Regions from separate parts of the Eubacterium sp. 1001713B170207_170306_E7 genome, predicted to be linked through region 1. Evidence: riboswitches for the same ligand, from Rfam matches in the RefSeq annotation. Region 1 holds a riboswitch; the other holds the start of a gene.
What was found. A riboswitch is a leader RNA that binds a small molecule or an ion and turns the genes downstream of it on or off. The one in region 1 is predicted to bind cobalamin.
Positions count from the first base shown of each region.

Region 2: it holds a riboswitch for cobalamin, as region 1 does, so the genes downstream of both, I2B62_RS17805 (LytTR family DNA-binding domain-containing protein) here and I2B62_RS00080 (ABC transporter substrate-binding protein) in region 1, are expected to answer to the same signal.

Region 1 covers NZ_JADMVE010000001.1:12,245-19,772, forward strand. Annotated here, with positions in the region: gene I2B62_RS00060 (ABC transporter permease) at 1-1,138, shown strand, start outside; gene I2B62_RS00065 (flavodoxin family protein) at 1,237-1,854, shown strand; gene I2B62_RS00070 (ABC transporter ATP-binding protein) at 1,976-2,755, opposite strand; gene I2B62_RS00075 (iron ABC transporter permease) at 2,752-3,783, opposite strand; gene I2B62_RS00080 (ABC transporter substrate-binding protein) at 3,773-4,753, opposite strand; cobalamin riboswitch at 4,868-5,046, opposite strand; gene I2B62_RS00085 (sodium-dependent transporter) at 5,108-6,502, opposite strand; gene I2B62_RS00090 (methyltransferase domain-containing protein) at 6,737-7,381, opposite strand.
Region 2 covers NZ_JADMVE010000008.1:137,321-144,848, forward strand. Annotated here, with positions in the region: gene I2B62_RS17795 (cyclic lactone autoinducer peptide) at 1-41, opposite strand, end outside; gene I2B62_RS17800 (ATP-binding protein) at 196-1,494, opposite strand; gene I2B62_RS17805 (LytTR family DNA-binding domain-containing protein) at 1,529-2,248, opposite strand; cobalamin riboswitch at 2,652-2,814, opposite strand; gene I2B62_RS17810 (MATE family efflux transporter) at 2,850-4,241, opposite strand; gene I2B62_RS17815 (ABC transporter ATP-binding protein) at 4,256-5,221, opposite strand; gene I2B62_RS17820 (ABC transporter ATP-binding protein) at 5,205-5,990, opposite strand; gene I2B62_RS17825 (ABC transporter substrate-binding protein) at 6,022-7,528, opposite strand, start outside.

The DNA of each region.
Region 1 (7,528 bases):
GCAGGCGGCACAGCAGTCCGTCGTGGATTCGGACTATGACATCTGCTTTACAGTGCAGGACATGGACGAGGGCGATTTTTTCCGGCTTTATGACAAATTGAAAGCCGTAAACGGCGTGTATGAAAGCTCCTACCAGGCGGTTGCAACCTATTCGTGCGCGGCCAGGGCCGGGGACCTTTCACAGGGGTACCGCGAATCTGCAGGCCTGTCATCCCCCGAAGAAACCGTGAACCTGCCAATGGACATCCAGTTTATCGAGGACAAGGTGTATCTGGATTTCATCAATGGGCTGGGATTGCCCGCAGAGCAGTATACAGGGCCGGACGCCAAAATGACCGCTGTTGCCAAGGCAAAGGGGGAAAGCGGCCTGTACAATATGTTTGACAGTACCTCCATGAATTTTACCATCACCCCCGGGGCAGATGGCGCAGAACCGGCAGAGATGGGCAAAGACATCCGTGTAACCCTTGTCGATACCATACCGGTTGACGGAATTCCGAGACCGTCCTCCACGGTGAGCACCGCCACCTTTATGGTGGTAGCCCCCTATCAGCTGAAAAGTTATTTTGAACAGGGCAGCGACGCCGAAATGGGCCTGACCTTCCGGTCGGAGAACCCGGCCCAATCGACAGCTGAGATGAAGACCATTCTTCAGGGCGAGGCCATCGCCTCCAATTACAGCCTGTACAATGTCCGTGAGATGTTTGAGCAAAACCGCAATATTGTATTTGTTGTGGATGTGTTCACCTATGTTTTCGTCATTATGATTTCCCTGATCGCGACAGCCAATGTGTTTAACACGATTTCCACGAATATCAAGCTGCGCAGGCGTGAGTTCGCCATGCTGCGCTCCGTGGGAATGTCCGACCGTGATTTTAACCGGATGATGAATTTTGAATGTGCCTTTTTCGGCATGAGAACCCTGATGATCGGGGTGCCGGCCGCGGCGCTGCTGTCATGGCTTATTTATAAGGCCATGGGTATGGGCGGCGCGGAGATCCCCTTTGCGTTCCCCTGGGCCAGCCTTCTGATCAGCGTGGTCGGCGTGTTTCTTCTGGTGTTCGTCACAATGCTTTATGCCACCCGCAGGATAAAAAAGGAAAACATCATCGACGCCCTTCGGGACGATATGACCTGATCCCTGAAATTTTTAAAATCTGTTTGCCCCAAAGCCCGCGTTGCACTATACTTAAAGCAGGGACAAAAGGGTTCCGAAAAAACAAGGAGGCTAGTGAGATGAATGTGTTATTGCTGAACGGCAGTCCCCATGCGAGCGGGGCAGGTTACACCGCCCTAAAGGAGATGACCGGCGTATTTGAAAAAAACGGGATTGAAACTGAGCTGGTGCATGTGGGGCACAAAGCGGTCAGAGGCTGTATTGCCTGTAATTACTGCAAAGAGCATGGTAAATGCACCTTTGACGATTTGGTCAATGAAACCGCCCCGAAATTTGAAAAAGCGGATGGTCTGGTGGTATCCAGCCCGGTCTATTACGCATCGGCCAACGCGACCATGGTTGCGTTTCTGGACCGGCTCTTTTACAGCACGGCCTTTGATAAAACCATGAAGGTTGGGGCCAGTGTGGTCACAGCCAGACGGGGCGGCCTGTCCGCCACCTTTGACGAACTGAACAAGTATTTTACCATCAGCGGCATGCCAGTGGCGTCCGGCCAGTATTGGAACAGCCTGCACGGGCGAAACGCGGATGAAGCAGCCGGCGATCTTGAGGGCCTGCAGATCATGAGAACCCTGGCTGAAAATATGGCATTTCTTATCAAAAGCATCGCCCTGGGCAAAGAGCAGTACGGCATTCCTAAAAGAGAAGAAACCGTATATACCAACTTTATCCGTTAATGGGGAAAATGGCAAAAATAAAAAGAGCTGCCAAAGCGCCGGCGTTTCGAGAGGAACGGCTGGCGCTTTAAGGCAGCTTTTTTGGTTTAATGGCGGATTATATGGGTTTGGGCGTGAAGTCTCAGCGCTTTTCTTTAATCAGAAAATCAAGGGCGCCGTTGACGGGATTCTCATAGGTTTGGATCTCAACCTCAAAGGCTTCGCGGATCAGCTCTGGCCGTATAACCTCGGCGCAGCTTCCCGAGGCCAGCACCCGCCCCTGGTGGAGCAGTACCAGCCGTGTACAGTATTTAAGGGCAATGCGCAGGTCGTGGACGGAGCAGACGACCAGTTTACCGCTTTGACTCAGCTCCTTTAACAGGCCAAACGTTTCTTCCTGATATTTGATGTCCAGGCTGGAGATGGGCTCATCCAACAGAAGGATACCGGTTTCCTGGGCTAAGAGCTTTGCCAGCAGTACACGCTGCCGTTCGCCGCCCGAAACCGCGTTGATTTTTTGCAGGCTGAGATGGCCGATCCCGATTTTTTCGAGGTATTGGTCCGCGGCCGCAGCGTCCTTCTCGGGTGTTGTCAGCGCTGTTTTGCTGTAAGGATAACGGCCCATCAATACCACGTCGCGGCAGCTGAATGGAAAGGTAATGCTTGTTTCCTGATTCATCAGGGAAATCTCACGGGCAAGGGCCTTGCTCTCAAAGGTCTGCAGCGGCTGCCCGTTTATAAGCACCTGGCCTGTAAAGGCGTTGATGCCGTTAAGGCACTTGAGAAAGGTGCTTTTTCCAGAACCGTTAGGGCCGATAAGCCCTATGAATTCGCCGCCGGAAAAGTCCAGATGAATATCGTGAAGAATTTGGCGCTGTCCGATGCTGAAACAGAGATTTTGAGCAGATAATGACAGATTCACAGTGCAATCCCGTCCTTTCGGCTTTTATTAAGCAAATACAGAAAATACGGAGCGCCCAGTATGGACGTAACAACGCCGACGCTGATCTCAGAGGGCGCGAAGATGAGCCGGGCCACCAAATCACTGAGCAACAGGAAGATGGCGCCGGCAAAGGCGCTGACCGGCAGCAGCAGCCGGTTGTCCGCCCCCACCAGCAGACGCATCATGTGGGGAACAATAAGCCCCACAAAGCTGATGCTTCCGCTGACAGAAACAGCCATGGCGGTGGTGAGAGCGGATAAAAACAGGATAACCTTCCGGCTTTTTCCCGGGTTCAGCCCCACAGAATGGGCTTCTTCATCGCCGAGCAGCAGGATGTTCAGATCCGAAGCCCTCAGGCATAAAAGAAGCATGCCGAGAAGAATGGGAACAACAATTAAAAAGACATGCTCCCAGCGCCTGTCCGCCAGGCTGCCCACCGACCAGAACATATAATCCTTCATCTGATCATCGTTCAGCCCTGTCAGAATAAAGGCGATCATTCCACGGATAAAGGTGCTGACCGCCATCCCCGATAAAATCATGGTCAGCATGGACACGCTGCGCTCCCGGCAGGAGAGCCGATAGATTACATAAGCGATTAAAAGGGCCCCGATGGATGCGAAAACGGGTGTAAAGTAAAGGCTGACAGAGCTGAGTCCCAAAGCGATGACAACAATGGCTCCAAAGCTCGCGCCGCTGGAGATTCCGATAACGCCGGGATCGGCCATGGGATTGCGAAACAGGCTCTGAATGGCGGTTCCAGAGATGGCCAGCGCCGCCCCCACAAGGATTGCGGTGATAACCCGGGGCAGGCGGACGCTGAAAATAATGCTTTCGTAGCTTTTATCCACTTCAAAAAAGGTATGATGCGTAATGCCGTTGATCAGGATTCGGACGGATTCTCCGATGGGAACCCGGACAGCGCCCAGGGCGACAGAGAGGATAAAAGCAGCGGCAAGGGCGAGGGTGAGAAGTGCGTAAAGGGCCTTTTTGTTTTTAGAAAACATCAGGATATACAGAGGCTCCCATGAACTCAATACCCTCGATGATATGGTGTGAGACAGAGGTCATATAGCGGTTGGAAGCCGTGTACACCCGGTCGTTCTTAATGGCATCCACATTTTTCAGGCTTTCATCGGTTTTCAGGGAATCGGCAAAGGCCTGGAACTCCTGAAGGTCATCCTGTTCCCAGGCCATAAGGATCAGCACCTGCGGGTTCATTTCAATGATTTTTTCCTTTGAAATCTTGGCGACGCCGTCCAGTCCAGCCTCAGCCGAGACATTGACAGCACCGATTTTCTGGACAATGTCATTGAAAATGGTGTTGTTGGCGTTGGTGCTGCCGTGCATATTGTAGGCCATGACCTTTACATCCTTATCCTTTGAGGTCTCAGTCTTGCGGATAACGGCTTCCATGCGTTTGTTCATGTCATCCACAATGGCCTGTCCCTTATCGCTTTCGCCAAGAACCTTGGAGAGATCCAGGATGATCTGTTCCTGTTCTTCGACAGTAACAGGTGTTTTGTAGCCATAATAAGGAATGTTATTATCGGTGAGCTGCTGTAAAAATTCATCCTTAATCCAGCTTGAGCCGATGACCAAATCGGGCTTTGCGGCCAAGAGCGTTTCGATATTGTTTTCGATCTTTGGGAATTTAGAGGCCTTATCAGCAACGTTGGAGACGGCTTCATTGTCCGCGTTCTTGCCGGAAAGTCCGACAACCCGGTTTTCATCGGCCATTTCCAGGAGCATTTCGTCCATGCCCAGAGTCAGGGAAGCGATGCGCTCAGGCTTTTGGCTGACTGTCAGCTCAGTGCCGTCATAATTTGTTACGGTTACCGGGAAACCGGCACTGCTGCCGATGTCTGTCCCTGTGGCGCTGTCCGTGTTGTTCTGGGCACAGCCGCCAAGCAGGGAGGCTGTTACGACCAGGGAAAGCGCTACGCCAAGAATGCTGTTTTTTAGTGTTTTTTTCATCTTTCTTTCTCCTTTATAAAATGATGGAATAGTATTAAAAAAGAACCGGTCAGCATTTGCTGACCGGTTCCCATTTAACCAGTGATCAACGGTACTGTTTTTACGCGATACCCCAGGCAAAACAGTTTTCAAGGCAGGTCTCCTGACTTACAGATCCTCCGCGGCCCGCCTTCCCGAATATTTTCAGTGGCCTGATGGGCGTTGTCTCTGATTACAGTGATGGGTTCGTACCGGAATTTCACCGGTTTCCCTATTCTCTTATGTGCATAAGCACCTTGAAATTGAATATTTAATTAATTATTTTGATTTTAGCACGTTTTAACAGGTGTGTCAACGCAGTAAGCCTTCTTGTCTCTACAGCCCGATGCCAAATTTATTTAAGTAACCCATAATAAAAATAAACAGGATTACAAAGGGAAGTATCCATGTGACGTAAAAACGGATACTCTTTGGAAATTTCAGGCCGTTGCCGGTATTGGCTTCAGTGATAAAGGCGTCCCAGCCCCAGCCTTTTTTGGATACACAGAACAGCAGGTAAATCAGAGACCCGAGCGGCAGCAGATTATTGCTGACGATAAAGTCCTCAAGGTCTAAAATGCCAGTGCCCGGACCCAGCGGCTCGAAACCTGAAAGCACGTTAAAGCCCAGGATACAGGGCATGGATAACAGGATAATGGCCGCCAGATTGACCAAAACGGATTTTTTGCGGCTGAAGCCCCAGCGGTCAATGGCGAAAGAAATAATGTTTTCAAACACAGCGATGACCGTTGACAGCGCGGCAAAACTCATAAAGACAAAGAACAGCGCCCCCCAGACCTGACCCATGGGCATTTCATTAAAAATGTTGGGAAGTGTCACAAAAATAAGGGCAGGGCCTTCATTGGGCGCCACATTAAAAGCAAAACAGGCCGGGAAAATAATCAGCCCAGACATAATGGCTACCGCGGTATCAAGAAGTGTCACACGAAGGGCTTCGCCGCCCAGCGTATGGTCCTTTCCGATATAACTCCCAAATATTGCCAGCGCGCCGATTCCCAGCGACAGGGTAAAGAACGCCTGTCCCATGGCGGCAAAGATGGCTTCACCCAAAATCATATTGCCCTGGGCGTCATACATCAGGTTGTTAAAATCCGGCATCAGATAGAATTTCAGGCCCTCGGCCGCACCGTCCAGCGTCACCGCGCGTCCGACCAGAATGACCATGACCGCCAACAGGCAGATCATCATCACCTTTGTGATTTTTTCAACCCCGTTTTGCAGTCCGCGGGAGCACACCCCCATACAGATCAGCACCACGATTACCATAAAAACCGTCATCAGGACAGGCTGTCCCATCAGGTTTCCAAACTCGGCGGAAACCCCTTCGGCATTTAATCCGACAAAATCCCCCTTAGCCATTTTGAAGAAGTAAAGCAGCAGCCAGCCGGCAATGGTGGTGTAAAACATCATCAGCAGATAGTTCCCCGCGATGCCGAAAAAGCTGTAAAGATGCCATTTAGTCCCCTTAGGCTCTAACTCATCAAAGGAACGGGCAATACTTTTCTGGCTTGCACGGCCAACGGAAAATTCCATGACCATAATCGGCAGGCCCATGATGAATAAAAACAATAAATACAGTAAAACAAAAGCAGCGCCGCCGTATTTTCCCACAATATATGGAAAACGCCAGACATTTCCCAAACCGATGGCACAGCCTGCTGAAATCAGCAGAAATCCCAAACGGGATGAGAAGGTTTCTCTTTTTTGCACAATACAGTCCTCCTTTGCAAAAATTTCTTTTAAATAAGACCAACCTGCAGATTATATCAGAAAACGGCAGGAGGGTCAACGTATTGCACAGCAGCACGAGCGGCAGCCCTGAACATCAGCCAGATCATTTTACGCGGTGTGCTTCACGCGGTGTCCATGAAGGCGATGAATAAAAAAACCCCTTCGGACAGACCGAAGGGGAAATATATTAACTCAGTATTCATTAAAATCTGCTCAGGCAATGAGTGGAATTCCGGAAGCAACAGCTTTAGCCAGGTAAGCGTGTTTATTGAGACGGCGCCAGGTGATGCCGTTAAAGCCAGCTCCGCCAAGCATTTGCCAGATTTCTTTTTCAGAGTACATACGGATTTCCGTAACCTCGTTAATGGGTTTACAGAAGTTATTGAGGTAGCGCAGTGTGGCGCCGAGGTAGGTGTCGCAGATGACCAGGATGCCCTTTGGCTTCAGCACCCGGTGTACTTCCTTTAAGACATTGTCCGGATAGGGATAATGGTGGAAGGTTGAGGTACTGACCACAACGTCAAACTGGTTATCTTCATAAGGCAGGCACTGGGCGTTCCCAAATTTAAAAGAGACATTTTTGCCCTCCAGACGTTCCTTTGCACCGTTCAGGCGGTCCAGGGAATAGTCGAACCCGCAGGCCTCCATGTCCGGAAAGGTTTCAAAAAGCTGCTCAAGCATCTTACCGCCGCCGCAGTCAAGGTCGAGCAGGGTTTTGAAATCATGCCCCTCGAGGGATTCCACAACTTCCTGTCGGCAGTCGTGGGAATACTGTTTAAATTCACTGGTGTTAAACATTGCTGCCAGAACATCTCTGCTGATTACAGATTTTTTTTCTGATTTTTCTTTGGTACTCATAATAACACTTCCTTTCGGCTTCCTGTGCCTACAGTGTAGCACTTTTCAAATCAAAAATAAACCTTAAAATTCACTTTAAATCAAAAATACTGTATACATTGTTTGAATGAAATTAAAACGATGAAACTTGCAAAAACGGCGTTTTTA
Region 2 (7,528 bases), on a different contig from region 1:
ACGACCTTAAACAGTTTATCTTTTAAGCTATTTTTTTTCATAATAGACACCTCAAATTTAATAAACAAATACATCAGCTGATTACACTTATTTTAGCGTCTTCTTGTAAGAGCTTCAATCCGTTTTATCTGAAGTGTCTTTTTCCTTGTCTATTTAATCATACCTATGTCTGAAGTAAAAAATCATGTGTCTATTTTACGCTGAAGGAGACAATAAAATTTTCACCTCGAAAAATTCATCATTACTTTTTCGTTGTATTGTACCATCATATTTTTCCACGGCTGATTCGACGTTTTTAAGTCCTAATCCCATATGCTTACCACCTTTTGTAGATACAAGGGTATCTTTATCCCAAGCCAACTCTCCATTATATTGATTGCGGATACTGATAGTCACAAATTGATTGAATTTAAAGACTCTTAAAACAATCATTCTTCTTTCTATGGGAATTTTAGTGCATGCTTCAATCGCATTATCCAGCAAATTCGAGAAAATTGTGGTCATATCAAAAGGATCAATAAAGTTAAAATCGATATCTTCCACTTCAATATTTAACTCAATTCTTAATTCATCACATTTTAGTATTTTATCATTAACAATAATTGTCAATATACGGTTTTTACATTTAAAACGGCCTGAAAGAGCGTCCATACTCTCTAAAATTGTTTGCGCATAATACTTAGCTTCAATACCACTTCCTGAAATATATAATTCCTCTAAGGTTTGCATGTGATTCTTCATATCATGAATCAATCGCCTAGAATGATCATATTGGGCTTCAATATTATGATAATAGTTATTTTGCATAGACAATTGCTGATCTCTTAGTTTCATTTCATTTTCCAAAGTATATTTTTGAGAAATAGCTTCAAAAAGATAAATCAAGTAAATATCTAATCCTAAAAATCCAACACTCAAAATAGTTAAAACAACACTTGTAATGGAAGTGTCAATGATAATAGAAATATAATCTATTATTAAAATTTCAAAAAGTGCTAAGATTATTAAAAAGATATTTTGTTGTGTTGCTATTTTACCAAATTCATGCTTTTTCATTATTACAATAAGAGGTCTATAAAAACACAAAAGCATCACTTGACTTGCCAAACCTGAAAAAAATAACGCGGCACTATTTCCCATAATAATTTCCATTGTTCTACCGCTAAGAACAGAAAAAGCTAACACAGAAATGGTGTCCATAATAAACATATATAAATAAAACAACAAACTTGCACCAACAATTTTTCTTTTCATTGGTGCATCAAACAAACAAATTCCAACTAAGCAGGTCGCTAATAATCCATAAAAACTTTTCAGCAAAGGAATTCTCAATTGATTAACTATAATCGCAAAAGATACAAACATAAAATAAGAAAGCACATAAATTGACATAGTGTATTTTTTCTTAAATAGTTTAAACATAAATTTAAACAGAACATATCCTGATATACTGTACCACAATATCAAATTTCCCCAATAAAACACATTATCCATACTTTTCCTCGAACGTATCTCTTAAGCCAATCCGCTACAGCAGCTTAAAATTCTCCTCAATATAATCAAACAGACGCGCCTTAAATTCCACGGCGCGTTTCTGGGCAATGGGTAGGGTTTCGCCGTTATCCAGGAACAGGTCGGCCCCGGCGATGCGCTTGCAGTGGAACAGGTTCACAATCACGCTTTTATGGCAGTACTCAAAATCAAAGTCCCCGACCTTTTCCATGATCTCTGACAGGACGCCGTTAAATTCAAAATCGCCCTGGGTGGTGCTCATTTTGATCTTTCTCCGGACGCGCTCAAAATAATAAATATCGTTGCTGGCAAAGACTTTCAGCTCGCCGCCCATCATCAGCGAGACGTCGTGGCTCTTGTTTTCCTTCTCGATAAAATCAAAAACCTCGGTCAGCACCATGTTAACCTTGGCGGTGTTAAAGGGCTTGACCAGATACTCAAACGCGTGCACGGCAAAGGCGTTGCGCATGTAATGGGTATAGCTGGTGATAAAGATAAGCTTTACCCGGGCGTCCCATTTGCGGATCTGCTTGGCCGTGTCGATTCCGTCGGTGCCGGGCATCTCCACGTCAAGAAAAAGGATATCAAACTGGATACGGTCCTCAAGCACTTCACTGCCGTCATGATAAACATACGTCTCCACATCAATACTGTGTTCCTCACCATATTTGATGATGAGCGCCTCAAGCTTTTCCGCAATTAAAGCATTGTCATCGCAAATTCCAATTCTAATCATCCCATTTTCTGCCTTTCCGATATTTCTTTCATTATATCATATTTTCTTCTAACACCCTATAAAAAGGCGTGATGAAGTTCATTCCTACCAAATATTCTATACCATATAATGACGCTTTGAAAACCAGAATTTTAACATTTTTTTCAAAAAAAGAAAAGCCCCGGCGTTTGGGACTTTTCTAAAAAAGGGAGGGTTTTTCAGCCTCGCTGACTGAAAAGAGGATTTAATGACACCTGTCTGATGGAACAGGCATTATGAGATCTAATTAAATACGAATGATAAGGCGACCGTCCTTAAATTCCATAAAAAAATCCCTCTCGGATTCAGAGAGGGATGAACGAACACAGTTATACTGGATGGTAAAGGTTTTGTTTCGTTTCTTAAGCACTCTAAATCGGAGTCTTTTAAGAACCAATCACTATGTCGGTCTTCTGGCTCAGCAATATCGTCTTTCCGCCTTCCCATCATCATTGACAGTGGCTTTTCAGAAAGCATTTTGCATTACAGCTGCGATTACAGCAAGGGATTTACACCCTTTTCCCACTACATAGGATCATTCAATATTTAATTAACTTCATCATACGCTCTTTGGGCGGATTTGTCAACAGCTTCTTTTTAATTCTTTACGATTTTTCAGGCGGACCCTTTCCGTCCGCCAGCCGCCTCTATAATAATAGAGCACAAGCACTGCCCCGGTCACGATCCAGGTCAGCGGATAGCTCAGGTAGATCATGCGCGCGTCGTGTACAAACCGCAGAGTGGTAAAAATCCAGCCCAGCCGCAGGCCGCACATGCACACCAGAGTAATGACCATGGGGATGACCGTGGCTCCGGCACCCCGCAAAACACCCACAAACACCTGATCGGCGGCGTAGATGCCGTAAAGGGGCACCACGGTGTACAGCTGGCGCATACCGTTTAAAACCACTGCCTCGTCCGAGGTAAACATGCCCAGGATCAACCGGGCGTTCAGGATAATCATTACGCCCAGGCCAAGGGTCACGCCAACGCACAGCAGCAGGCAGACGTTCTTGCCCTTCACCACCCGCTCCCAGTGTCCCGCGCCCATATTTTGGCCCACGAAGTTGGAGATGGCCAGACAGAAGGCGTCAATGGGCATAAAAAGAAACCCGTCGATCTTCATATAAGCGGTAAAGCCGGCCATTACCTCCAGCCCAAAGGTATTGATCTGGGACTGGACCACCACATTGGAAAAGCAGACCAGCACAGACTGCAGGCCGGCGGGCAGGCCGATGCGCACAATATCCCTGAGTGTCTGAGCGTGAAACCGGATTCTCGCTGGCCGCAGCCGGTAGATGGGGTCGGCCCTCAGCAGGATAATGACAATGAGCACAGCGGCGGCCAGCTGGGCCAGGGCAGTAGCCAGCGCAGCGCCGGCAACACCCATGCCCAGCGGACCCACAAAGAGCAGGTCAAGCCCGATGTTCAGCACCACCGTGACCACCAGACAGGCCAGCGGGGTTTTGGAATCACCCACAGCGCGCAGGACACCGCTGCCAATGTTGTAAAGGGTCATGGGGATCATGCCCAGAAAATAGATGCGGATATAGGGTACGGCGTATGCCAGCCCGGCCTCGGGAATGTTCATCATCTGCAGCATGGCCGGCGCAAAGGCCAGCCCCAGAACAGTGAGGACAAGGCCGGACACCAGGCTCAGGGCTACGGCGGTGTGTACAGCCTCCTGCACCTTATCGTATTTTCGGCTGCCAAAAAACTGTGAAATCAGCACGCTGGCCCCGATAGACAGGCCGATAAAAAAATAGATCATAAAGGTGATGAGCAGGCTGCTTGCGCCTACGGCTGCCAGCGCGTCTGCTCCCACCAAACGGCCGACGATCACGGCATCCGCGGTGTTGTACAGCTGTTGGCAGAGGTTGGAGAACATGAGGGGCAGGGCGAACAGCAGCAGCTGCCGCCCGATCCTGCCCTCGGTCATCTGGCCCTTTAACGGGATTTCACGGGTTTCTTCCATATGGGTTTCCTTAATTAATAGAGATGGCAGGCCACCTGGTGGCCTGGCGCCACATCCTTCAGGACAGGCTTGTTCGTTTTGCAGACCGGCATACATTTTTGACACCGCCCGGCAAAGGGACAGCCCGGCGGTAAATCCAGCGGGCTCGGCGGGTCGCCGTCAATGGTTTCGATCTTTTGACAGCAGTCCATATGCAGTGAGAACACAGACCCCAGCAGCGCCTGAGTATAGGGGTGCATGGCGGCTTCACACAGCTGCCCGCCCGGCACAGTCTCCACGATATTGCCCAGATACATGACGGCCAGCCGGTGGCTCAGGCTCTGGACCAGGGCCATATCGTGACAGATAAAGAGCATGGCAATGTTTTTTTCCCGCTGAAGCCGGGTGAGCAGTGCCACGATTTTCTTCTGAATGGAAACATCCAAGGCCGAGGTGGCCTCGTCGCAGACCAGCACCTCCGGGTTCAGGGCCAGAGCTCTGGCAATGCCCACCCGCTGGAGCTGGCCCCCGCTCATGTTGTGGGGGTAGCGGCTCATAAAATCCGCGTCCAGCTCGACCATCTCAAGCAGCTCCAAGGCCTTTTCAGCCCGTTGTTTCCGGGTAATCATGCCAAAATTCATGAGGGGCTCGGTAATGATGTCCCCCACCCGCATCTTTGGGCTGAAGGAGGCGGCGGGATCCTGAAACACCATCTGGATATGCCGGCGGTTCTGCCGGGCCGCCTCTCCCGAGAATCCGGCGATATCCTTTCCTCTAAAGTATATCGCACCCGAGGTGGGCTTTTCAAGCTGAACCAGCATTTTAACAAAGGTGCTTTTTCCGCAGCCGCTCTCCCCCACAATGCCCAGGGTCTCGCCGCGCCGCGCTGCCAGGCTGACACTGTCGCAGGCCTTGAGCATGCGCCCGCCCGGGGCATGGAAGCATTTGGTCAGCTCTTTGGTTTCCAGGACAATTTCATGTTTTTCAGACAAAGCGCGCACCTCCCAGCTCGGGCACTGCGGCCACCAGCTCTTTCGTATAATTTTGTTTTGGGTGAAAGATCACCTCTTCCCGGGTGCCGCTCTCCACGATCTGTCCGGCCCGCATGACGATGATCCGGTCTGCCATATACGCGGCCACGCCCAGATTATGTGTGACGATCATGATTCCTGTGCCAAAGTCCTGGCGCAGGGCCATCATCTGGCGCACGATCTGGGCCTGGGTGGTCACGTCCAGGGCGCTGGTGGGCTCGTCGGCCAGCAGCAGATCGGGCTCAAACACCATGGCCATGGCAATGCCCACCCGCTGGCGCATGCCGCCGCTCAGCTGAAAGGGATAGCTGTCCATGATGTTTTCCGCGTCGGGCAGGCGCATGCGCGCCAGCATTTCAACGGCGCGGGCCCGGGCAGCGTCCTTTGAGACAGCCTTGTGGGTCTGGATATAATCCACGAACTGCCGGCCAATTCTGCGGATGGGGTTGAGCATGCTGCCGCTGTCCTGAAAAATCATGGCGATGCGGCTGCCCCGCAGGTCCCGCCAGGCTTCCGGACTTTTTTCCAGCAGGGGCTCCTCCTCAAAAAGCAGCTCCCCGCCGGTGATCCGGCCGCCTCCCGGCAGCAGGCCGAGAATGGAGCGGATCACCGTGGTTTTTCCGCTGCCGCTCTCTCCCACAACGCTGATGATCTCATGCTTTTTCATGTGCAGGTCAAAGTGCGCCACGGCCGGCGGCTTTTCACCGTACTGGACGCTCATGTCCCGGATTTTCAGCATCTTTTTCTCCTCTCGTTATCGTGTTTTTCGCCTACTGGGCCGGCTTGATTTCCTTGGTCAGCCAGTAGTAATCCGCTGGCAGCATCTCGACGCCGGTAATCTTCTTGCTGGAAATAATGTTGGTTTCCGGATAAGCGTAGAAGATGCTGGCCGCGTCATTCATGATGAGCTGCTGGGCCTGGATAACCAGCTCCCGCCGTTTGGCGGTGTCAAACTCGGTGGACAGCTGGTCTAAGACTGCATCGACCTCAGGGTTGCTGTAGCCCGCTGTGTTGGCATTCTTGTTCTCATCGGTATGGGTTTTCCAATATTCCTTCAGGTAGTTTTCCGGATCGCCGGTGTTGGCGGTGATGACATTCCAGATCAGCAGGTCGTACTCGCCGTTTTCCTGCATATCCAGCAGAGTGGTGTACTCGTAGGTCTCGACCTTGACGTCAATGCCGATTTCCTTCAGGTTGGCCTGGGTGGCGGTGGCCAGGATGGGCAGCTCGGCGCGGCTGTCGTAAATCACATACTGGAGCGTCAGGTTCTGGCCGTCCTTCTCCACAATGCCGTCGCCGTTGGTGTCGGCATAGCCTGCCTCGGCCAGCAGCTGTCTGGCGCTTTCCAGGTTATAGGTGTTTTCATCCTTCAAGCTGTCAAAGCCGTAATCCAGTGACGGGGGAATCGGCGCTTTTCCGGCCTCAAAGGTGCCGTGGAGCAGGTTATCTGCGTAGGTCTGGCGGTCCATGGCGCGGATTACTGCCTGGCGTACCTTCAGGTCGGCCAGGGCTCCCCGCTGGTTCATAAAGGAAAGCACCGTCCGCAGCGATGCGATGCTGTTGATGTCAAACTGGTCGTTGCCCTCAAACAGGGATAAATCGCTGCTGCTGATGTTAACAGCCATATCTACCTCGCCGGACTGGAGCGCCATGGCGCGGGTGTTGGCGTCGTCGATGACCTGGATGTTCACTTCATTGTATGGTACCTCACCGTCCCAGTAATTTTCATTCTTTACCACCACGCATTTTTCCTTGTCAAAGGACTTGACCGCGTAAGGCCCTGTACAGATTGGCCCGTCTGTGGCAAAGGCGGTGGTATCCACAGTGGTGTCCACGATCAAAAACAGCGGATCGGCCAGGCAGCCAGGCAGCCCCGGTGTCGGACTTTTGGTCTTGATCACCAGGTTTGAGCCGTCCACCGTCATGGCGTCGTACTGGAAAAAGTCCGAGCTGGCGCGCTTGCTCATCTCAAAAGTCCGTTCCAGCGACGCCTTGACCAGGTCAGCCGTCAGCGGGGTGCCGTTTGAGAACTTGACGCCGTCGCGGATTTTAAAGGTCCAGGTCAGGTTGTCGCTGCCCAGCTCCCAGCTCTCCGCCAGCCAGGGCTCTGCGCCCATCTCCTCGTTGAACTTTACCAGGGTTTCACCCACGCCGTAGCGCATGACCACCCAGCTGAAATACTGCTCGGTCGGCTCCAGCGTATCCGCGAAGCTCGTCACCCCGATGTTCAGCTGATCTGAGGATCCCGAAGAACCTCCGCTGCCTCCGCAGCCCGAT